DNA from 3 places in the Actinoplanes sp. NPDC021490 genome. Region 2 is predicted to be linked to each of the others. Evidence: riboswitches for the same ligand, from Rfam matches in the RefSeq annotation. Region 2 holds a riboswitch; each other region holds the start of a gene.
The links. A riboswitch is a leader RNA that binds a small molecule or an ion and turns the genes downstream of it on or off. The one in region 2 is predicted to bind cyclic di-AMP.

Region 1: it holds a riboswitch for cyclic di-AMP, as region 2 does, so the genes downstream of both, ACZ3I4_RS22040 (transglycosylase family protein) here and ACZ3I4_RS02320 (transglycosylase family protein) in region 2, are expected to answer to the same signal.
Region 3: it holds a riboswitch for cyclic di-AMP, as region 2 does, so the genes downstream of both, ACZ3I4_RS35795 (C40 family peptidase) here and ACZ3I4_RS02320 (transglycosylase family protein) in region 2, are expected to answer to the same signal.

The regions. Positions count from the first base shown of each region.
Region 1 is NZ_JBVHFW010000008.1:59,269-66,877, forward strand. Features, by position in the region: gene ACZ3I4_RS22025 (MFS transporter) at 1-1,665, opposite strand, end outside; gene ACZ3I4_RS22030 (universal stress protein) at 1,843-2,274, shown strand; gene ACZ3I4_RS22035 (serpin family protein) at 2,271-3,461, opposite strand; cyclic di-AMP (ydaO/yuaA leader) riboswitch at 3,619-3,778, shown strand; gene ACZ3I4_RS22040 (transglycosylase family protein) at 3,781-4,323, shown strand; gene ACZ3I4_RS22045 (M4 family metallopeptidase) at 4,513-6,723, shown strand; gene ACZ3I4_RS22050 (glycoside hydrolase) at 6,798-7,609, shown strand, end outside.
Region 2 is NZ_JBVHFW010000001.1:509,647-517,255, reverse strand. Features, by position in the region: gene ACZ3I4_RS02350 (bifunctional glycosyltransferase family 2/GtrA family protein) at 1-230, shown strand, start outside; gene ACZ3I4_RS02345 (DUF3040 domain-containing protein) at 334-645, opposite strand; gene ACZ3I4_RS02340 (DNA glycosylase AlkZ-like family protein) at 840-1,910, opposite strand; gene ACZ3I4_RS02335 (GNAT family N-acetyltransferase) at 1,955-2,563, opposite strand; gene ACZ3I4_RS02330 (TetR/AcrR family transcriptional regulator) at 2,769-3,410, shown strand; gene ACZ3I4_RS02325 (saccharopine dehydrogenase family protein) at 3,465-4,703, opposite strand; cyclic di-AMP (ydaO/yuaA leader) riboswitch at 4,872-5,017, shown strand; gene ACZ3I4_RS02320 (transglycosylase family protein) at 5,019-5,768, shown strand; gene ACZ3I4_RS02315 (YybH family protein) at 5,792-6,163, opposite strand; gene ACZ3I4_RS02310 (LysR family transcriptional regulator) at 6,234-7,175, shown strand; gene ACZ3I4_RS02305 (zinc-dependent alcohol dehydrogenase) at 7,227-7,609, opposite strand, start outside.
Region 3 is NZ_JBVHFW010000017.1:166,074-173,682, reverse strand. Features, by position in the region: gene ACZ3I4_RS35835 (GAF and ANTAR domain-containing protein) at 20-796, opposite strand; gene ACZ3I4_RS35830 (hypothetical protein) at 845-1,039, opposite strand; gene ACZ3I4_RS35825 (hypothetical protein) at 1,331-1,531, shown strand; gene ACZ3I4_RS35820 (hypothetical protein) at 1,544-1,699, shown strand; gene ACZ3I4_RS35815 (DUF1360 domain-containing protein) at 1,764-2,285, opposite strand; gene ACZ3I4_RS35810 (DUF6158 family protein) at 2,297-2,509, opposite strand; gene ACZ3I4_RS35805 (hypothetical protein) at 2,629-3,024, shown strand; gene ACZ3I4_RS35800 (DUF3817 domain-containing protein) at 3,037-3,357, shown strand; cyclic di-AMP (ydaO/yuaA leader) riboswitch at 3,524-3,653, shown strand; gene ACZ3I4_RS35795 (C40 family peptidase) at 3,711-4,628, shown strand; gene ACZ3I4_RS35790 (sigma-70 family RNA polymerase sigma factor) at 4,709-5,713, opposite strand; gene ACZ3I4_RS35785 (SDR family NAD(P)-dependent oxidoreductase) at 6,287-6,982, shown strand; gene ACZ3I4_RS35780 (dTMP kinase) at 6,994-7,609, opposite strand, start outside.

The DNA of each region.
Region 1 (7,609 bases), on a different contig from region 2:
GTCGCCGCGCACCAGCAGCTGCTCGATGTAGCGGGCGCGTTCCCGGGTCAGGCCGGTGACCGACTTGCCCATGGCTCGGCGGGCGACCTCGACCCCGTACAGGTCGTGGTGGGTGCCCTCGGCCAGATCGGCCGGCGGGTCCTCGTCGTCGCGGTAGGCGGTCACGACGACGAGACGGGCCTGGGCCGCCTGTGCTACCTCGGCCGCGCGGTCCACCGCGTACAGGGAGGTGGGTGTGCCGTCGGAACCGACCACCACGCGGTCGTAGACGGTAATGCTGCGCCGCCCACCGAGCGGGACGATCGGGGACTCGTCGGCCTCGTCCGGCGGGTTGACCCACAGCATGGCCACGGCGCCGATCCCCAGCAGCACGCCGGCCAGGATGATCGCGTTGCTGCCCTTGCTGTCCAGCCAGTGCTCGAAGATCCAGCCGAACGTGAGCGTCTGCACCAGCATCGGCACCACGATCATCATGTTGAGGATGCCCATGTAGACGCCGGTGCGCTTGGCCGGGACCATGCTGGCCACCATCAGGTAGGGCACGCCGACCGCGCTCGCCCAGAAGATGCCGACGCCGATCATCGGGACCAGAGCCAGGTACTGGTTGTCGATGTGCGCGAGCCAGACCAGCGCCACCGCCGCCAGGCCGAGGGCGATGGCGTGCACCCGCTTGGCGCCGATCCGCTGGGCGAAGCCGACCAGGAACAGCGCGGACACCATGGTGACGAAGTTGTAGGCGCCGTTCTCCAGGCCGCTCCACGCGATCGCGTCGTCCCAGGCCCGGCCGCCCTGCTCGGGGTTGGCGTTGAACACCGTCTCGCCCAGGCTCACCGCCAGGAACTGCCAGTAGATGAACATGGCGTACCACTGGAAGGCGAACACCACACCGATCTTGTGCATGGCCACCGGCATGACGCGTACGGCATCGGCAATTTCCCGTACGGCGGGCCGGAGCCCCCGGGGCGCGTTGGCCATCTCCTCGAGATCTTCGTCCGAGGGCTTCAGTTCCCTCGTACGGGACATGGCCGTGAGCACGGTGAGCAGGATGCAGACGGTGCCGATCATGAAGCAGGCGAACATCCAGTACGGGACCCCGTTGCCCGCCTCGGTCTGCAGCGCCTCCACTTTCTGCAGCGCGAACAGCGACACGTTGGCCAGCACGGCCCCGGCGCCGGTGAACATGCTCTGGGTCAGGAAGCCGCGCGCCAGCTGCGATTTGGGCAGCCGGTCGGAGATGAACGCCCGGTACGGCTCCATCGAGGTGTTGTTGCCCGCGTCGAGCAGCCAGAAGCAGATCACGCCGAGCCAGAGCACGCCGACGAACGGGAACGCGAACAGGATGATCGCGCACAGGATGGCGCCGGTCACGATGAACGGTCTCCGCCGGCCGAACCGGGGATGCCAGGTGCGGTCGCTGATCGCCCCGATCAGGGGCTGGATGATCAGACCGGTGACCGGACCGGCCAGGTTGAGGATCGGCAGCTGTTCGGGATTGGCCCCGATCAGCAGGAACAGCGGGTTCACCGCGGACTGGGTGAGCCCGAAGCTGAACTGAACCCCGAAGAAACCGAGGTTCATCATCAGCAGGGCGGGCCCGCTCATCAGCGGTTTGCGATCGGCTGCCCCGGATCCCGTCGAGACGGTGTCCGACGTCGTAGTGGTCATGGGCGAGCTCCCCTTCGACCTCGAAGATGGTGCTGTGAGTGATCTAGATCACACACTCCGTTTCGACGCTAAACCCGTCGCGGGACACCCGCAAGCAGAGACGTCGATACGTGCGTCTGGCTGCCGTTTTCCGGCCTCGACATTGCCGGGCGGGCGACGGCGGGCCTGTAATGAGCTATGAGCACATGGACGACGATCGTTGTCGGCGTCGATGGATCGCCGAGCAGCCGCAAGGCCCTGATCTGGGCCGCGGCCGAGGCGGCGGATCACGGCGCCGATCTTCTCGTGCTGAACGTGTGGGAGCACACACTGCTGCCACCGGTGGGTGGGCCCAGTGTTTCCGACCACGCGGTGGCCGAGCCGAGCCAGGTCACCACCGAGGAGCTGCTCCAGGTGATCAAAGAAGAGCTGGGGGAGGATCCGCCGGTTCCCGTGCAGGCCCAGGTCCGGCAGGGGCGCCCGGCCAAGGTGCTGATCGAAGAGTCGGCCGGCAAGGACCTGCTTGTCGTGGGCAAGCGCGGCCACGGCGGTTTCGCCGGGCTGGTGCTCGGCTCGGTCAGCCAGCACGTCGCCGCGTACGCGCAATGCCCGGTGACGGTGGTGCGTTAGCGCGGGTCGCGGACGGCTCCGAGGAAGAGGATCGTGCCGGTCTGCCGGTCCGAGATGGTGAACTGGAACGGCCGGTCGGCACGGAACACGGACGGGTTCACGGTGGCCGAGGTCGTCATGACCCCGCCCGTGACGGCGGCGGCCTCGGTGCCCTTCTCGTCCACCTTCACGTACGTCTTGTGGTAGACCTTCTCGAGCCATCGGCCGTCGGGTGACATCGGACGGAAGTTCGCCCGGCCCGGGTCGAAAGCCGTGACCATGCCCAGTTTCCGCAGCGGCCCGTTCAGGTCGCCCTCCCAGCGCAGCTCGAAGCGGGGCAGGGCGACGTCTTCGAACTTGCGGGACACGAGACCGGTGCTCAGGGCCTGCCACTGGGCGGCGCCGGCCGTCGTGCCGTCCTCGGACAGGATGATTTCCATGCCGTAGCGCCCCTTTTCGCCGTACGGGAGACGCAGCATGCGGAAGCCGTCGCGCTCGGCGTAGAGCAGCGAACGGCCGGTGAGATGCATCATCGGCACGGTGACCGGGCCGCCCGGCGTCGTGAACCTCTCGCCGCGCGCGGTCTCGAACTCGTTCTGCCATTTTCCGAGGAAATACACCGCATTGAGCAGGACGAGCACCGCCTGCGCACTGGGCAGTCCGAGCTCGCGGGCGATGCCCTTGATGCGGCCGCCGGTGTTCTCGTCGACCCAGTCGTCGATCTTGCGGGCCGCCTCGGGCGAACCCAGGTCGACATCCTCCACCGTGCCGCCGAAACTGCGCCGTACGAACTCGAGATAGTCGTCCTCGAGGGTGCCGTTGTTGTAGAGCGCGTCGGACACCGACAGCGTCACCTCGTCGGTGTCGGCCAGCTCCCGCAGCAGCGCCCCGACCCGTTCGTCCTGACCCTCGCGCAGGCCCAGCACCCGGGCCATCTCGGCCGCCGTGCCGCCCTCGGCGCCGGCCGAGACCATGGCCAGCAGCACGGCCACCGACAGCGGCGAGGTGATCGTGTTCCGGTCCGCCCGGTCGACCTCGCGGAACAGGTCGAAGCCGAACCGGCCGACCGCCCGCGCCACCGGGCCCGCGTCGGCCGCGGCCAGCTCGACCTGAATGCGAGCGGCATCACCCGGTGGCTTGCCGCCACCGCACGCGGCGGTCACCAACACGCCGCAGACCAGGACAAACGTTGTCAGGAGACGGATCACACAACTGAGACTGGGAATCGGTCCGGCGGGTTCCCGGCCGATGAGAACAAGCTCACGATTGAGCCTTCAAGTTTGGCCGTACGGGTCCCGGCGTGGTTACCGTCGGCCGGTCCGCAATCGCGGCACCCCGGGCGGAACGCCGAATCCTGCCGCCGCCCGCGAGGAAACGAACCCAGGCATGGAGCGGGGGACCCACTAGTTCCTCGGCGCGCCGCTGCATTGAGACGCCGGCGCGCCTCGGGGTGAAGCCGCGTCTCGCGGCCGGGCAGCCCAGCCCGAACCCGACAGCTCACCTCGCAGGCGTGGAGGTAGTTCTGTCATGGCACAGCTCGGAAAGAAGACCCGTGTCGCGTTCGGCCTGACGGTCGCCGGTGTCGCCGGAGCGTTCGGCCTGCTCGGCCCCGCGTCGCCGGCCCAGGCGTCGAGCGTCAACTGGGACGCCGTCGCCAAGTGCGAGTCCGGCGGCAACTGGAGCATCAACACCGGCAACGGCTACTACGGTGGCCTGCAGTTCAGCCGCAGCACCTGGAAGGCGTACGGGGGCACGAAGTATGCCTCGACCGCGAACAAGGCCACCAAGGCCGAGCAGATCAAGGTCGCGGAGAAGGTGCTGAAGGGTCAGGGCATCGGGGCCTGGCCGACCTGCGGCAAGAAGGCGGGAGTGAAGAAGGCCACTCCGGTCGCCGCGAAGAAGCCCGCCAAGTCCACCGGCAAGTACTACGTCGTGCGGTCCGGCGACACGCTGGCCTCCATCGCGGCCAAGAAGCACGTCAAGGGTGGCTGGAAGGCCCTCTACCAGCTCAACAAGTCGACGCTGGACAGCCCCAGCCGGATCTTCCCCGGTCAGCGGCTCGCCCTCTGATCGGCCGTGTGCCCGGCCCGGTCGCGGGCCGGGCACACGTTATCTTTCCCGGGCCGATCGGCTGTACATCGACAGAATTAAATGGAAACTTAAACTTTACAAGCGGTTCTTCCCCGCTGGAGCCCACGAACTGTGAGGATCTCTCACATAGACATACGTGGATGTCTATGCTCGTGGGGAGGAACAAACGTGAGATTTGCTGTCGCGCTGGCCGGCGCCATCGCCCTGGCCAGTGGGGGCCTGGTGGTCACCGCCACTACCGCGTCCGCCGCGCCGGTCACCCCCGGCTCGTCGTTGCTCGACCAGGCCGGACCGTCGATCAAGAAGTCGGACAAGGACCGCTACGCGGTCTACAGCACCAGGAACGGGATCACCCGCTACACCCGCACGTACGACGGGCTCCGCGTCTACGGCGGCGACCTGGTCATCCGTACGAAGGCCGGGAAGTTCGCCGGAGCCTCGGCCGGCCTGACCCGGCCGCTCAGCCTGAGCACCAAGCCGTCGGTCACCGCCGACCGGGCCGCCGCCGCGGCGAAGGCCGAGTTCGAGGGCACGATCACCGGGACCGCCAAGCCGGAGCTGTTCGTCGACGCGAGCAGCGGCCTCGGCAAGCTGTCCTGGGAAACGGTGATCACCGGCTGGCAGCCCGACGGTCAGACGCCGTCGCGCTTCCACGTCATCTCGGACGCGCTGACCGGCCGGGTCGCCGGCTCGTACGACGAGATCGAGAACGTCGCGGGCACCGGCAACAGCATCTACTCCGGTCCGGTGGCGCTCGAGTCGACCGCGGCGGGGGAGTCGTTCAACCTGATCGATCCCGTACGCGGGGGCGGTCTGACCTGCGACATGGGCAACCGCACGTCGGGCGCCTGTGCCACGTTCACCGACGCCGACAACACCTGGGGCACGGGCGCGCCCGCCGACCGGCAGTCGGCCGCCGTGGACGCCCACTTCGGCGCGGCCGTCACATTCGACTACTTCAAGGACGTGCACGGCCGCAACGGCATCTTCGGCGACGGTCGCGGTGTCCCCTCGCGTGTGCACTACGGCAGCGCGTACGTGAACGCCTTCTGGGACGGCGCCCAGATGACCTACGGCGACGGCACGGGCAACGCCAAGCCGCTGGTCGCGCTGGACGTGGCCGGGCACGAGATGTCGCACGGCGTCACCGAGAACGTCGTGCCGGGCGGGCTGACCTACTCGGGTGAGTCCGGTGGCCTGAACGAGTCGACGAGCGACATCTTCGGCAGCATGGTCGAGTTCCACGCGGGCAGCACCGAGGACGCCGGCGACTACGACATCGGCGAGAAGATCGACATCAACGGCAACGGGTCGCCGCTGCGCTACATGTACAACCCGACCCTCGACGGGCGCTCGCACGGCTGCTGGTCGACCTCCACCCGCAGCGTCGACGTGCACTACTCCTCCGGCGTCGCCAACCACTTCTTCTTCAACCTGGCCGAGGGTTCGGGCGCGACCGCGTACGGGACCTCGCCGGTCTGTGGCAGCGCCGAGTCGGTCACCGGTATCGGCCGGGAGAAGGCCGCGAAGATCTGGTTCCGGGCCCTCGACGCGTACTTCGTCTCGAACACCGGCTACGTCAACACGTCGACGCCGGCCAACACCGCACGGGCCTACTCGCTCGCGGCGGCCACCGACCTGTACGGCGCCTGCAGCACCGAGTACAAGGCCGTGCAGACCGCGTGGACCTCGGTCAACGTGGCCGGCAACGACGAGGTGTGCTCGGACGGCAACGACTTCTCGTTCGCCCTGTCCGCCGCGAGCGCGTCGGTCGGTCCCGGCGAGTCCAAGACCATCACGGCGACCACCGTGCTGGTCAACGGCGAGGCCGAGCCGATCACCTTCACCGCCGGCACGGCCCCGGCCGGTGTGACCGTCTCGTTCGAGCCGGCCACCGTCACCGCCGGTGAGTCCACCACGATCACGGTCAGCGCCGCCCCCGACGCCGGCCGGGCCAGCGCGCCGGTCACCGTCACCGCGGCGGCGCCGTCGATCACCCGCTCCAAGCCGCTGACCGTCACCGTCGGCAGCGTCGCCGCCTGCACGGCCACCAACGCCACCGCGCTGCCGATCCCGGACCTGAGCACGGTGAGCAACGAGGTCGAGCTGACCGGCTGCGCGGCCACCCCCTCGACGGCTAGTTCGGTCGAGGTGCACCTGCAGCACACCTACATCGGCGACCTGATCGTCAGCCTGATCGCGCCCGACGGCACGGCCTACGTGCTGCACAACCGGGCCGGTGGTGGCACCGACAACATCGACCAGAGCTTCCCGGTCAACCTCTCCTCGGAAACCGCGAACGGCAAGTGGACCCTGCGAGTGCAGGACGCCGCCCGCGCCGACACCGGCACCCTGACCAGCTGGACCCTCTCCGTCTGACCACGTCCGCCTCCCGGGAGACCGGGAGGCGGGCCTTTTATTGACACCCTTCTATGTCATGTTAACGTAAACATATGGTCACGCGCAGAACAGTTCTCGGTGCGGTAGGTGCGGGCGTAGCCGGCGGCGCGCTCCTGGGTGGGCCGGCGCGAGCCGATGCCACGATCACCGTCGATCCCGCGGCCGACTACGGAACCTGGCAGGGCTGGGGCACCTCGCTCGCCTGGTGGGCCAACGTTTTCGGCGACCGCGACGACCTCGCCGACCTCTTCTTCACCACCCGCACGGTCAGCTACAACGGCGTCGCGCTGCCCGGCCTCGGTCTCAGCATCGCCCGCTACAACCTGGGCGCCAGCAGCTTCAACGACGTCGCCGGGGAACGCATGGCCGCCTCGCCCAACATCCCGCGGTTCAAGCAGATCGAGGGATTCTGGCAGGACTGGCGCAACCCCGACCCGGCCTCGTCCGCCTGGAACTGGAACGCCGACGCCAAGCAGCGGGCCGCGCTGGTCAAGGCCACCCAGCGCGGCGCCGTCAGCGAGTTGTTCGCCAACTCCCCGATGTGGTGGATGTGCCTCAACCACAACCCGTCCGGGGCGGCCGACGGCGGCCTGAACTTGCAGTCGTGGAACCACACCCAGCACGCCGCCCACCTGGCCGCCACCGCCCGGCGGGCGCGCGACAACTGGGGTGTGACCTTCCGCAGCGTGGACCCGTTCAACGAGCCCTCCTCGAACTGGTGGCGCGCCGACGGCACCCAGGAGGGCTGCTACATCGGCGCCACCACCCAGCGCAGCGTGCTGGCCCAGCTCCGCTCGGAACTCAACCGTCAGGGCCTCAACGGCGTGACGATCTCCGCATCGGACGAGACCAACTACGACGTCGC
Region 2 (7,609 bases):
CGTGGCGTCACCAGGCCCAGGGCCTGATCGTCTTCGCCGTGGGCCTCGGGCTGACCAGCGGTTCCCTGGCCGTGCTGAACGCCATGCACTCGGCCCCGGCCAAGCCGGTCGAACTCGCCGTCCTGATCCTGGCCAACCTGCTGGCCACCGCGGTCCGTTTCCTCCTGCTACGAATCTGGGTCTTCCGCCCCCGGCGGGCCACCCCCGAGCCGTCTTCAAGCGGGGCCTGAGCGGCGCCCGCCGGCCATCCGCACTCAGCGCCGCCGCCGGCCATCCGCACTCAGCGCCGCTCGCAGCTCGCGTCTGACGCGGTGGCCGCATGCTGAAGTGGAGTCAGTACTCCGGCGGGAGCTGGTCGGGGGTGATGCGGCGCGGGCGTCCCGGTGGGCGGCGGAGCAGAGCCACGGCGATCACCAGGGTGGCGAAGAACGCGGCGGCCGCGGCGGCGACCCACCAGCCGAGCACGCCGAGGATGACGGCGGCGGTCCAGATGACCACGGCGGTGAGGATCAGCGACAAGGACGGGCGTTTGGGGCGGGGCGGTTCTAGCCGCCCGCTGGTCATGCGGGCGCAGAACTCGGGGTCGTCACGCCTCAGCTGACGCTCCAACTGCGCCAGCCGCCGGCTGTCTTCCCTGCTCAACATGTCGCCACCTCCGTCGGGCCGCGGCCACACTCGATCGAACGGCACGCACTCCGATCAATGCCATTGTTACCTACGCGTTGCCTTTCGGATACCTCCAGAATTCGGCTGGGTTCACCGATCGGGATCCGGGGCGCTGGCGCAGCCCGCGAACGCCCCACCAATCTCAAGAAGTGGACCGGCGACCGGGCCGGCGGTCATTCGAACGTGACCCTGGCCTCGGGCACTTCGCGAGCCCGCGCCACCTCGGCCGATTCCTCTTCGATCTGCTTGCGACGGGTGGCCGGCAGAGAGTCGAACGACATCACCGTCAGGTCGACCCGCTTCTTGCCGGACATCTTGGCCCGCCAGACCCCCGCCACCTCGCCATCGACGAGCAGCGCTCCCGGATTGCCCAGAGTGCGCCAAACTTCCTTTTGCCTGTCGCGGTCGGACACGAGCACGTCGCGATCGCGGGCCTGCAGAAGCGGGTCCATCGGCGGGACGAACCGGACACCGGACGGGTGGGACGCGGACTTCAGGGCGTCGACGGCGTCGGTGGGCAGCCATGCCTTGCGGCCCTCCACGGTCACCGGGGTCAGCCGCTCCTCGGGCCAGACGGATTTCATCTCGGCGGTCGAGCTGCCCAGATATTTCCCCACCTCGACCGGACCGGCCGGACCCAGAAAGCGCAGATAGGTCAGGATCAGTTCGTCGATTCCGGCGTTTCCGGTCGGCAGCGGCGGCGCCTCGGGCAGCGGCCCGAGCATCGCGTCGCGGCCGCGGGACTGGATCTCGATGCCGCCGGCCAGGCCCGAATGCTGCCAGACGTTGCCGGCGATGTGCCGCGCCCGGCAACTGCGGCACTCGTAAGTCAGGGCCTCGGGCACCCGCCTGCTCACCTCGGTGCTCACCTCGCCACGTGGCATCGGCTCGTGCACCACCTCGCGAAATGCCTCGGCCGTGACCCGGAAGGCCTCGATCCCGAGTTTCATGCCGTCGGGGATCTGGCCGCTCTTGATGCGCGCGGACGCGTCGGCGTCGCTGATCGGCCACAGCTGTTGGACAAGCGCGGCCAGATCGGCGCGTCGATGCAGGTGCGGCGCCCCGCGCGTGGCCCAGACGGTGATCAGCCGCTGGTCGGCCGGGTCGGCGCTGGTGCGGGCGGCCAGCGCGACCTGGGCCGAGCCGGGCGTGTATTCCTGCACGCCGAGATCGAGGACGGGCAGGTCGGCCGGCCGGGCGGAACTACGCTCGGCCAGGCCCGACGCGGCGACCCGGTAGGCCATTGCTTGTGCACGATCGACGCTGACCACGGCACCCCCTGAAGAGCTTAGGTGCGACGACCGTACCGCCGGGCTGCGACATTTTTCAGGCGGTCACGACGGGTGTCGGTCTGCCGCTCGACCAGCTCCCACGTCTCCAGGCGGCTCGAGCCGTGCGGCCCTTCCTGGAGGATCGGCGATTCGCCGGTGAGCCGATAACCGCAGCGCCGGGCCACGGCCGTGCTGCCGACGTTGCCCGGATCGATACGCAGCAGGAGGCGGCTCAGGTGAAGGCTGCTCTGCGCGTACGCCGAAAGTAGTGACAATGCGCCCGACGCCAGCCCGCGCCGTCGCTCGCGCACGTCGACCAGATATCCCAGTTCGGCCTCCTTGAGACCGAGGTCGACCCCGAACAGCGTGACCTCGCCGAGCGGCCGCGAGCCGTCGGCCGTGATCGCGAGCTGTATGCGCCGGCCGGTGACGCGATTCTGATAACAGCGTTTCAGGTACGCGATGCCGGCCTCGACGTCGAACGGCGACGGCATGGGCGACCAGCGGGCGATCTCGGGTTCGTCGAACATGCTGACCAGGTCATCCAGGTCTTCGGACCGCCATTCGCGCAGGATGATGCCGTCCCCCTTGAGTGTGAGCGGGTAGGGCAGACGGCTGGCGGCCATGATTGAATCCTGCCCGTAAGGACCGGTTGCGGCCAGTAGCGCAGCATATGAAGCCCATGAGTGATTGGTCATGCCGCGAACGTCGGATAGCCGCTATTGTTCCCGGCCCGTTCGCGAGATGATGCACGGATCTTGCAACTTCCACCTGTGCCCAATGTGGAGGGTTAACGAGTGGGCTGATCGGCGGAGCCGTAACGTTAACCCTGTGGAGGACCGAACCACGACGACCCGGCGCGGCGAAACTTACGCCGGCAGATCTCGCGAGCAGCGGGCCAATGAACGCCGCGCCCGGATCATGGCGTCGGCGGTGCACCTGTTCGGCACGCGCGACTACGACGACGTGACCGTCGCCGAGATCTGCACCGGCGCGAAGGTGTCCAAACGGTACTTTTACGAACACTTCGAGGATCGCGCCGACCTGCTGCTCAAGGTGAATCGCGAAGAGAACGAGTGGCTGCTGCGCGGTGTGGCGGCGGCCGTGCCCCCGCGACCGGCAACGTTGGCGGAGCTGTTCCGCCCGGCTCTGCACACGCTCATCGACATGCTGAAGTCCCACCCCGAGAGCGCTCGCGTCATCTACGTGAACGCCCCGCGGATGGAGACGCGCCGACGTGGGGTCCTGCGGGAGGACGCCCAGTTCGTCGCGGCCATGGTGAGGCGGACGGTGGGCGACCCCGAGGACCAGACCGGCTTCGACCGTACGCTGCTCGCCCTGGTGTCGGGCCTCAGCGAGGTGATCATCGACTGGATCTCCCACGACATGAACGGCGACCCTGACCAGCTGGCCGAACACCTCACCGGCATCGCCCTCGCCCTGGCCACAACCGCCACCGGACGGGTCACGTAAGGCCCGTTGCGGAGTTCACCCAGCGCACGCACTCAGTGAACTCCGGAACAGGAGCTAGAGCCGCCGGGCGCTGATCTCCACACCGGCCGCCCGCAGCCGGTTGACCAGGGCATCGCCCAGACCGGTGGCCGGGGTCAGCACGCCACCCGCCGAGGCCGGGAGCGCATCGCGGTCGTGGACCAGGGCCAGCGCCGACTCGGCCAGCATCACGGACGTCGCCGCGTATCCGGGGTCGCCCTTGGCGCGGAAACGAGCCGTGTAGCGGGCGCCGGTTGTCGTGGTGGTGAAGAAGTCCATGGTGAAGTGGCCGTCCTTCTGGGCGCGCTCGCTCGGGCCGCTGCCGGGCTTGGGAAGCACGCGGTCGAGGACGAACCGGGTCGGCGGCAGCATCATGCCCGCGACCAGGGCGCCGAAGCCGAACTTGACCCCGTTGGCCACGAGCGGGGACAGCGGGGACGCGCCGACGCTCATCAGCTCGCGATAGCGGAACCCACGGCCGTACCGCCAGTTGTGCAGAGCGTTGCTGCGGCGGACGACACGGGTGTTGTAGGACGCCATGAAGAACGGCGCGAGGGTGCCCCGCAGTTTCGGGTGCACGTCGGCACCGCGGACGGTGGTGACGTCACCCTGGCGGCCCAGGTCCGGTTCGGCGGCGCGGTCGGGACTCAGCGAATAGGGGCTGGCCGCCAGCCGGCGCAACTGGCGATCGTTCTTGACCGCGTCGAGTTGCTGGCGCATCGAGTCGATCGTGCCGCCGCTGACGCCGCCACGCATGCTGGTCACGACCATCGTGGTGTCGGTGAGTTCCCCGGCGTCGTCGGCCGCGACCTGCTGCGCGAGGACGTACACCCCGAGGTCGCTCGGAATCGAGTCGAAGCCGCACGAGTGCACGATCCGGGCGCCGGTCCGCGCGGCCACTTCGTGGTTCGCGTCGATGCTGGCGCGGGCGAAGACGACTTCGCCGGTCAGGTCGACATAGTCGGTGCCGGCCTCGGCGCACGCCTGGGCCAGCGCCTTGCCGTATTTCAGGTAAGGCCCCACGGTCGTCAGCACGACCCGGGTCGAGGCCGCCAACCGTGTCAGGGCCTCGGTGTCATCGGCATCGGCCACCAGGATCGGCCAGTCGACGCCGAGCTTGTCGCGGACGGCGGCGACGCGAGACTCGGACCGGCCGGCCAGGGCGAGGCGTGTGCCCGCAGGCGCGTGTTCGGCGAGGTAGCGAGCGGTTACCGCGCCGACGAATCCGGAGGCGCCGTAGACGACAATATCGTGATCTCTGGCTTGGTCGGTCATGGTTCAGGATTCTGCATCAGCGCCCCGGAATCTGCTTGGGCGGTTTAGTCTCAAGCCGCTTGTTCCTATACCGAATCGGCTGGTTACGGGCTCATTGCGACGCCCGAACCGGCCCTGTCCGCGGATTGCGGACCCCGCGGGCGGAACGCCGAGTCCTGCCGCCGCCCGACGGGACAGACACTCATGGCATGGAGCGGGGGACCCAAGTTCCTCGGCGCGTCCGCGCGCCTCGGGGTGAAGCCGCCACACTCACGCGGCCGGGCACCTCAGCCCGAACCCGACAGCTGACCTCGCAGGCGTGGAGGGTCCACTGTCATGGCACGAGTCTGCAAACCTGCCCGTACCGCGCTTGTTCTCGCCGCGGCCGGCATCACCAGCATCACCTCCCTGATCGGGCCGCTCGCCGAGGCGCCGGCCAACGCCGCTCCCTCATCCACGACCGACGTCAACTGGGACGCCATCGCCGAGTGCGAGTCGGGCGGCAACTGGAGCATCAACACAGGCAACGGCTATTACGGAGGTCTGCAGTTCAGCCGCCGCACCTGGCGCGCCTACGGCGGGTCACGCTTCGCCGGCACCGCCGACCAGGCCAGCCGGACCGAACAGATCGCGATCGCCGAACGCGTGCGTGACGGCCAGGGCCTGGGCGCCTGGCCCACCTGCGGCCGCCGGGCCTCATCGACCAAGCAATATCGAGCCGAGCAGTTGGCCGTCGCGCGGGCCGAACAACTCGCAACCGCCCGAGCCCAGCAGCTCGCCACCGCCCGAGCCCAGCAGCTCGCCACCGCCCGGGCCAGGCAGTTGACCGCTGTCCGGGCGACTGCCCGGGCCACCGCGACCCAGGCCGCCGCCCGGGCGGCAACGGCAGCGCCGACGGCCGCAGCCGCGAGCCCGACGCCGGCACCCTCGGCAAAGCGCACCTACATCGTGCGTGCCGGCGACACCCTCGTCGTGATAGCAAAGCGGACCAATTACCCCGGGGGCTGGCGCGCGCTGCACCGTCTCAACCGTGCCTCGCTCAGCAGCCCGCACCGGATCTATCCCGGTCAGCCGCTCGCCCTCTGACCGCCGGCCGGCGGCCGGCGAAATTACGTCGACCCACTCGGGCTGACGAACTCGGGCTGGTCGAGAACCCGCAACCACGTGCCGTCGGGCTGGCGGCGCACCACCTGAGCCCGGGCGCCGGCGCCGTCACTCGGCGGCGTCGACGTCAGGGCCAGGTCACCGCTGGTCAGCGTGGGCAGCGGTTCCTCGGGCGTGAAAGTGGGCATGTGCGGCAGGGCCTCCGCCCAGAGCCGCCGGATCGCATCCCGCCCGACGGTCTGCCGCCCCGGCGGATAGGCCATCACGGCGTCTTCCTCATAGAGAAGCGCCAGGCCTTCGGCGTCTTTGGCATTCGCCCGCTCAACGAAGAGGCGGGTCAGGTCTTCGGGACGGTGGGCCTTCTCGCGTTCGGTCATGGCACCACCTTGCTCCGGGCGGATCCACAAGTCCAACGCATAGTTCTTATAGCTACTAGAATTCACAGTTATGGAACTTCGTCAGCTCGAGTACTTCGTGACCGTCGCCGAGGAGGCCAACTTCACCCGCGCCGCCGAGCGCGTCCGTATCAGCCAGTCGGGCGTGAGTTCGCAGGTCAAGGCGCTGGAGAGCGAGATCGGGGCGCCGCTTTTCGACCGCTCCGCACGGACGGCACGCCTTACCGAGGCGGGCACCGCGGCTCTCCCGTACGCGAAAGCCGCTCTGGAGGCCGCCGCGGGCTTGCGACTGGCGGTGGACGAGGTGCGCGGGCTGGTGCGGGGGCAGCTCACGGTCGGGATGGTGACGGGTTGCGAGGTGAAGCCCCTCTTCGCCGCGCTGGCGGCCTTTCATGACGCGCATCCGGCGATCGAGCTCGACCTGATCGAGGACAACTCCGACCGTCTCGTCGCCGGCGTGCGAGTGAGCACTGTGGACATCGCCCTGGTCGGAGTCGCCGGCGCCCCTCCAGAACATCTGGAGTCGCAGGTCATCGTCCGCGAAGGGCTGGCCGCGCTGGTCCCCTGGGATTCCGAGCCGGCCCGGCTCGACCGCATCACGCTGAGCGACCTCACCACACATCCCCTGGTCACCCTGCCCGAGGGCACCGGCATCCGCACCGTACTGAGTGAGTCGTGCCTGGCCGCCGGCCTGTTTCCCGACGTGGTGCTGGTCGCTTCGGCACCGGGCGCGGTGGCCGAGCTCGCGTCCCGGGGTCTCGGCGTGGGCGTGCTGAGCGAGTCCATGGCCACCGCTTTTCCGCAGCTCAAGGCCATTCCCATTGATCCCGTACGGATCCCCGCGCTGCTCGCCCTCGTCTGGCGACCACGGGTCAGCCCCGCGCTGGCCGCCGCGCTCCCCCATCTGCGCGAGGCGTTCGGGGTCGTCCCGCCGGATTCCTCAAACACGGCAGCCGCCGCGGTAAGCGGATCCGGCGGCTCGAAGCGTCTTTAGAAGTGAAGGCGGAACTTGAAGCGATGAATAGAGCAAGCAGCGGACGGGGCCTCAGGCGCGCGGATCGATGTGGATCTTCGGTGCCGATCCGCTGCGTCGCCCGGCGAGCACGTCGGCCGCCTCGTCGAGTCCGACCGTCTCGGCGACCAGCGGCCGGGGATCAACGGCTCCCGAGGCGTACGTTTCGATGGTCTCACCGAGTCCGCCGGAGGCGCTCAGAATGCCGACGACGGTGAGGTCCTTGAGCACGGCCTGGCGGGTGTCCACGAGGGACGGCTCGCCGGCCAGGCCGATGCAGACGACCCGGCCGCCGGGCTCGACGCGGTCGACGGCGAAGGCCGGCAGATCACGCGCGTTGGTCGCGTCGATGATCGAGTCGAACGGCACGGACGGCAGTTCGGCGCGGGTCCACGCGTCGGCGAAGCCGAGATCGC
Region 3 (7,609 bases), on a different contig from region 2:
GGGCGGCGGCTCGGAGGGGTCAGGCGTTTCGGGCGGCCACGGCGATCAGGCGGTCGGCGACGGCGCGGCGGTCCAGGCCGAGGCGTTGGGCCGTGTCGCGCAGGACGGTGTAGGCCTCCTGCACCCCGCAACCGCGCTGGGCGATGATGACGCCGACGGCGCGGTCGACCGCGGCGCCGGAGCTCAGGGCGTCTCGGCGGCGTAGTTCGTCCAGGAGGACCTCGGACTGGTTGGCCAGGGCCATCGCGGTGAGCAGGTCGTCGGGGCCGGGAGCGGCGGGCACGTCGAAGTAGAGGCTCAGGGCGCCCACCTCGGCGCGGGGCAGGTCGAGGGGCAGGGCGGCCACGCCGTGCACGTCCTCGCGCCCGGCCGCCTCGGCCAGGTCGGGCCAGCGGGTGTCGGTGGCCAGGTCGGGCACGGTGAGCAGGGTGCGCGTGCGGGCGGCTTCCAGGCCGGGGCCGGTCGTTCCCGCGGTGTACTGGATGTCGTCGACCGCGGCTCCGGCCGGGCCGTGGCCGACGTGGGTCAGGGGGCCGCCCTCGCCGATCAGCACGATCGAGCAGCGGACGGCGCCGGGGACCGCGCCGGCGGCGAAGGTGGCCAAGCGTTCCAGCGCCTGGGCGAAGTTGTCGGCCGACAGCAGGGACGCGGTGAGTTCGTGCAGCAGGCCGGCCAGTTCCACCGGGTGCGGCCCGGCCGGCACCGCCCGGGCCACGGAACGGGTGCGCCGGCGCCGGGTCACGACGCGGGCGGGACCACGATCCGGGGGCGAAAACCGGCGATATGGGGCGGACACGCGGGGCATCCTGCCATGGCCATCGACGCTCACGTAAGTCTTGTGCCTCTACGGAGTGGTTTCGGCCGTCTGGTCCGAGCGCCGCCGCTCCAGGAAGGTGTCGGGCGCGCCGTTGGGATCGTGCTCGCGCTCGTCGGATTCCGCGAGGATCGCCTCGGCCTGCGCCCGGGGGTCCGCGCTTCCGGCCACCTGCTCCTCGGGAAGTAGCTCGGCCGCGCGCTGCCCGATCCGGTCGTCAGTCATGAGAGATCGACTACCCGTAGTGAGGATCGAGAAACACGGCGGCCGGAAAGCAGAGCGCCGCCCTCGGCGTTAACCGGGGGCGGCGCAGATGTCGGTGTGCAGGTCGCCTCGCGGCGAGTGGCTCAACACGGCTCCAGCCGAACGGTATTCCGTGAAGGCATTGGGTGAGGCCCGGGGACACTGGGCACACCGACATCTGTCATCAACGGTCGGACCCCCACCCCGATTCCGTTAGCGAATGTGACGCCGACCACAAAGTTTCGGCGACCCGGGGCCGGGTAGCCCGAGTCCGTGACCGACGAGATCCGTGAGCTTGACGCATTTCTGGACGACGCCTACGACGGGCAGGAACGGCTGAGCAGCGCCGACCTGCAGCGCCGGGCGATCGCGGCCGACCTGCCCGCCCTGGCCCTGACCCGGGTCGACGCGCTGCCCGAGGGCGAATACGCCCAGGACGAGGCGGCCGAGGCGCTGCGCGCGCTGGAAGTCTGAGAGGAGACCGCGATGGAGCCGATCGGCGACCCGGACGAGCAGGAGGACTTCGCCGGCGAGCACGACGCCACGACAGTCGATTCCGACGTCACCGCCGGGCAGGACGACGAGGCCGAACCCGAGAGCCCCGAGGGCTGGTCCGGTCTCGACAAGGACGGCCCGCCCTGACGGACACGACGCGAGAAGGCCCGGGTGTTCGAACCCGGGCCTTCTCGCGTACGGGAACCGGGGTCTAATCGCCCTCGGCGTGGCGCTTGGCCACGTCATAGCCGAGCTGCAGGAAGTCGGAGACCGCCGTGGCCGTCAGGGTCACCGCGGCCAGCCGGGTCAGGCGGGGCGCCAGCACGAGACTGCCGGTCAGGCCCGTCGCCACCCACACGGCCAGGCAGAACGGGCAGGTGATGAGCTCGCCGATCCCGTGCTTGAGCGAGCTCTCGTGGTCGCGCACCTCCTCGTTGAGCTCGGCCGCACCGGCCGGCTCGGTGTAACGGGTGAAGGGGGCGCGCAGCGGACTGGTCACCGAGTCCTTGGCCAGCAGCCGGCTCAGCTTGTGGGTCGCCAGCGACAGCAGGACGACGTCGGAGGTGGACGGGCGTTCGGGGACGGGCTTTCCGGTGGCCCGGGCCGCGACGGCTAGCGAGGCGGCGAGGGCGCCGAAGGCCCCCATGGCCACGGAGTAGCCGCCCAGCGGCCGGTGATCATGGGGGGCGTACGACTGCCCGACGCGCGCCATCCGGGCGCGCAGCGTCTGCATCAAGGGAACCCCTACAAGTCCTGGGTGAGCCGGTCGCGGTCGACCTCCCGGCCCGGGTAACGGGTCATGTACTCGGTTTCCAGTTCCGCGGTCCGCTTGAAGTGGTTGTCCAGCGCCGCGTCCGGGCCGTGCCGGAGCGTGGCCAGGCGGGCGCGGTACAGGCTGGCGAGTTCGCGGAACAGGTCGTCGTCGCCGAGGGTGGCCGGATCTATACCGGTCTCCATCAGCGGAGCGTCGCCACGGGCGTCGGTCACGGTGCACCTCCGGTCGAAAACGGGCCTCAGCGTCACACCGAGTTGCCCATGCAGACGATCAACAAACACCCGCCGGTACGCTTCTGGGCATGAAGGGCCTGTGGACCCCGGCGTGGATCGCCCGGCACGTCCTGGCGCTGGTTCTCGCCTCCGGCTGCCTGGTGCTGGGCTGGTGGCAGTTCAGCCGCGCTCAGGAGGGCAATTCGATCAGCTGGGGTTACATGTTCGAGTGGCCGGTGTTCGCGGCCTTCGTCGTTTTCCTGTGGTGGCGCGAGGTGCAACTGGCCCGCAAGGGCCGGCCCGAGGCGCCCGAGAAGCCGGCGGAGAAAAAACTCCCAGGTTCGGCTGTTACGGTCGGCCGGCCGGTGCGCGTGGCCCATCGATCCGCCACCAATGACGACGATCCAGAGCTCACCGCCTACAACGACTATCTCGCCTGGCTGAACGCCCATCCCGGCGCCCGCCCGAGCGACTATCCCGGATAGGAAAAGACGAACGTGAAGGGTGCCCTGACCCGTTACCGGATCATCGCGTGGATCGTCGGCGTGGTCCTGCTCGCGCTCGTCGTGGTGGGCATGCCGCTGAAATACCTGGGCGACAACCCGATCGTGGTCGAGGCGGTCGGCCCGGCGCACGGCTTCCTGTTCATGGTCTATCTGGTGGCCACGTTCGATCTGTCCCGCCGCGCGCACTGGCCCTTCGGCCGGATGCTTCTGGTGATGCTGTCGGGCACGATCCCGTTCCTCTCGTTCTGGGCCGAGCGTAAGGTGAGCCGGGAATGGGTGCCGGCCGCCGAGTTGGCGAATAGTCCGGTTTGACAGCCCGCTTCGACGCTTCGCTTCCGTCGAATTACTAACCGCTATCGGGATCATTCCAACAAAGCGGTCCATTGTCTTAAATCACTCTGTGACCCCTTGCATTTGCATCTTTCGCCGATAGGTTGATGCGGTTGGTTCGGTCCGCAGCCACTCCCCCTGGTGGCGCCGGCCAACGCTGCCGAATCGCCTCGCGCGAACCGGGGAACCGAGTCTCTGGGGTGAATCCGCGTCAGCGGTAGGGCCATCTTCCAGCCCGAACCCGACAGCTAACCCGGTAGGCGGCCAAGCGGAAGAAAGGCCACTGACCGGTGCCCCACCCCCGTACGAGGCTTCGTGTCCTCGTCGTCGCGGCGATGGCTGCCGCGATCACCGGCTCCTTCGTGACGCCCGCGCAAGCGGCACCGTCCGCCACGGAGCTGAAGAAGCAGATCGAGGCGGCGTCCAACAAGCTCGAGGATGTCACCGAGCAGTACAACGCCATGAACGTCAGCCTGAAGAAGACCCAGTCCGACGCCAAGAAGCTGCAGGCGTCCCTGGCCCCCGCTCAGGCCGCCCTGAAGGCCGCGAGCGCTCAGGTGGGCAACCTGGCCACCACGTCCTACAAGCAGGGTCGTGCAGGCCCGATGAGCGCGCTGCTGTCCGGCGGGCAGGACGGCCTGATGGACCGCATGAGCTATCTGGACATGCTGACCCGGGCCAACCAGCGCGACATCGACACCTTCACCGAGGCGACGCAGAACTTCACCGAGCGTCAGGCCGCCCTCAAGGCGACCCAGACCAAGCAGACCGCCCAGCTCCGGGCGCTCTCGACGCAGAAGGCTTCGATCCAGAAGGATCTCAAGAAGCTGTTCAAGATGCGCGAGACCGCCTTCGGTCAGGCGCAGGAGACGAGCGGCGGCTACGACGGGCCGATCCCGCAGATCTCCGGCAAGGCCGGCGTGGCGGTCACGTTCGCCTACAACCAGATCGGCAAGCCGTATCTGTTCGGCGCGGACGGTCCGGGCAGCTTCGACTGCTCCGGTCTGACCTCGGCGGCGTGGCGGGCGGCCGGCAAGTCGCTGACCCACCAGACCAAGTCGCAGTGGAGCGAGACGAAACGGATCGACCGCGACGATCTGCAACCGGGCGACCTGGTGTTCTACCGCAGCCTCGGGCATGTGGCGATCTACGTCGGCGACGGCCAGATCATCGATGCCCCGCACTCCGGCACGGTGGTCAAGAAACGAACGATCAACATCATGACCCCGTACGGATTCGGGCGAGTCGTCTGAAGTCTGCGCACGAAAAAGGCCGGTACCCGAACGGGGTACCGGCCTTCTGTGTCGTGAGTAACCGGGGGAAGGAGAAGCCGTCAGGCGGCCTGCAGGCCCTCGGCCCGGGCCAGCTCGCGCAGCCGGCCGAGCGCCTGGATCTCGAGCTGACGGATCCGCTCGCGGCTCAGCGAGAAGCGCGAGGCCACCTCGGTGAGCGAGTGCTCGCGACCGTCCTCGAGGCCGTAGCGCGCCCGCATGATGCCGGCCGAACGGTCGTCCAGGTGGTTGAGCAGACCCTCGATGCGCTGCCGCTCCAGTGCGGTCAGCACGATCTCCTCGGGCGAGGGGGCGTCGCTGTCGGCGACCAGGTCGCCGAGGTTGGTGTCGCCGTCGTCGCCGACCGGGGTGTCGAGCGAGACCGTGTCCTGGGCCCAGCGGGTGAGCTCGTTGACGCGCTCGACGGTCACGCCGAGAGCGGCCGCCACCTGCTCGGGCTCGGGGTCGCCGCCGAGCTCACGAACGAGCTGACGGGTGACGTTGCGCATCCGGTTGACGTCCTCGACCAGGTGCACGGGCAGGCGCACGGTGCGCTCCTGCTGGGCGATGGCCCGGCTGATGGCCTGACGGACCCACCAGGTGGCGTACGTCGAGAACTTGTAACCGCGCTCGTAGTCGAACTTCTCGACGGCTCGGACGAGACCGGTGTTGCCCTCCTGGATCAGGTCGAGCATCGGCATGCCGGAGCGCACGTAGCGCCGGGCGATCGACACGACCAGTCGCAGGTTGGCCCGGATGAACAGATCCTTGGCCTTCTGACCCTCGGAGACGAGCCGCTCCAGTTCCTCCCGGCTCACCCCGCGCCGGACCTCGCCGCTGTCGAGCAGGTGCTCGGCATAGAGGCCGGCCTCGATTGCCTTGGAGAGCTCGACCTCCCGTGCGGCGTCCAGCAGCGGAGTCCGGGAGATTTCGTGCAGGTAGACGCCGACCAGGTCACGCTCTTCGGCGACCTGATCGGTCCGCATCACGGTGTTCTTCTCCACGTTGCCCACGGTCCCCTCATTGCCTTCACTACTTACCCCGTTACGGGTGATCCCTGTATCCATCAGTTCCTCCCCGTAACGTCCGCAGTTCGCACATTGCGGTTACTGGCATCTACACAACAAATGGCTGCCCGCACTGATTCCGGCTGGTGGGTCGAAAGTGTCACGAATGTCTGGGGGATTGCTGTGAGCCGCGTGCGTACTTGCTGTACAGGGCTCCAGTGCTCCGGCATTCGGCTGCGCGACCACACGGGGTCGTACAGACAGAGGCATACCCGTTGCAACTCTCATGACACCACCGGCCCCTCGTCCCTCACAGCGACGTCCATCACCAAGGGCCTTGGGACGTCCGTCACCACCCAGTACGTTCCTCGGGCTCGCCAGGTTCACGTGCTGGATCGACAGCTTCGGGACGGGCTTGAAACAAAAGCCGACATCAAAAAGATCCCGACGCCTGCGCCGAACGGGACCACCTGCCACAATGCGGCACGCGGCGGCGCAGTTCACTAGCCCGCACGAGTGACAACCGCACGAGTGACGCCCCTTTGACAACGGTTCGGAGCCGCCCCGCCATCCGATTGGCGAGGTGACGAACAACACACTGCCGGAGATCGCCGGCGAGAGACGATGAGCGTCATGAAGAACGGGCGAACGGCTCTCATCACCGGCGGCACGGGTGGTCTGGGGACCGCTGTGGTCGAGGCATTTGTCGCCGACGGGTGGCGGGTCGTCGCTCCCGTACGCGCGGGGTCCGTCGACAAACTGCCCAAGGGCGCCGTGCCTTTGGTGGCCGACCTCACCGACGAGACCGAGATCACCACCGCGGTGGCCACGGCCGTGGGGGCCGGCGACCCCGGATCCCCGCTGCGTGCGGTGATCAACCTGGTGGGCGGGTTCGCCAGCGGCCCCTTGATCGCCGACGCGCCCTATTCGGCGCTCGAGGCCCAGCTCGCGATCAATCTGCGCCCGACCTACCTGGTCACCCAGGCCGCCCTCCCCCACCTCGTCGAGGCGGGCGGCGGCAGTGTCGTCTGCGTCTCCTCCCGTACGGCGCTGTCGCCCTTCCCCGGTGGCTCGGCGTACGCGATCTCCAAGGCCGCCGTGCTCGCCTTCGCCGGCTCGGTCGCCCTGGAGTACAGGTCGCGCAACGTCCGCTGCAACACGGTGCTGCCGAGCGTGATCGACACCCCGGCCAACCGGGCCGCGATGCCGGACGCCGACTTCGCCAAGTGGGTGCGGCCCGAGCAGATCGCGCCCACCATCCTGTTCCTGGCCTCGGACGCGTCGGCCCCCACGAGCGGCGCCCAGATCCCGGTCTACGGCCGGGCCTAGGCCGGGGGTTTCTACAGCGCCTCGGCGAGCTGAGAGCCGGCCACGGCCAGGGCGGCGACGAGCGGGCCGCCGGCCAGGAGCATGCCGACGACCGAGCGGCCCGGGTCGGGCGTGGTGCCCCCGGCCAGTTCGGCGTGGATGGCGGCCGAGACCTCGTCCGGGGTGCCGTTGGCGTCGATGACCACGAAGCCGGCGAACTCGGGCAGGGAGTAATAGGCGGCACGGGCCGCGTTCAGATAGTCCATCGTCTCGCTGTCGTAGCCGCGCGCCTCGATACGGTCGTGGGCCACCTGCGGGTCGACGTCGAGAAAGAACGTGACGTCGGGGGCGCGGAAGAACCGGTAGGCCAGTCGCGCCCGGCGCTCGGCGGCCGGTTTCGCATCCCGGGCGCGCAGGCTCGCGTACTGACAGAAGGCGTACCGATCCATCACCACCGTGCCTCCGGTGACCGCGCGGCGGAGCAGCGTGCGCAGAATGGCCAGCCAGCGCAGCACCGACTCGACCGCCAGCATGCCGCGACGCCCGAGCAGAGCTTCGCCGTCGCTGCGGCCGAACACACCGGCAAGACGGCCGAACCAGTGGCGCCCACCCGCGTTACGGCGGTAGGCGGCGCGCACTCCGGCGGCG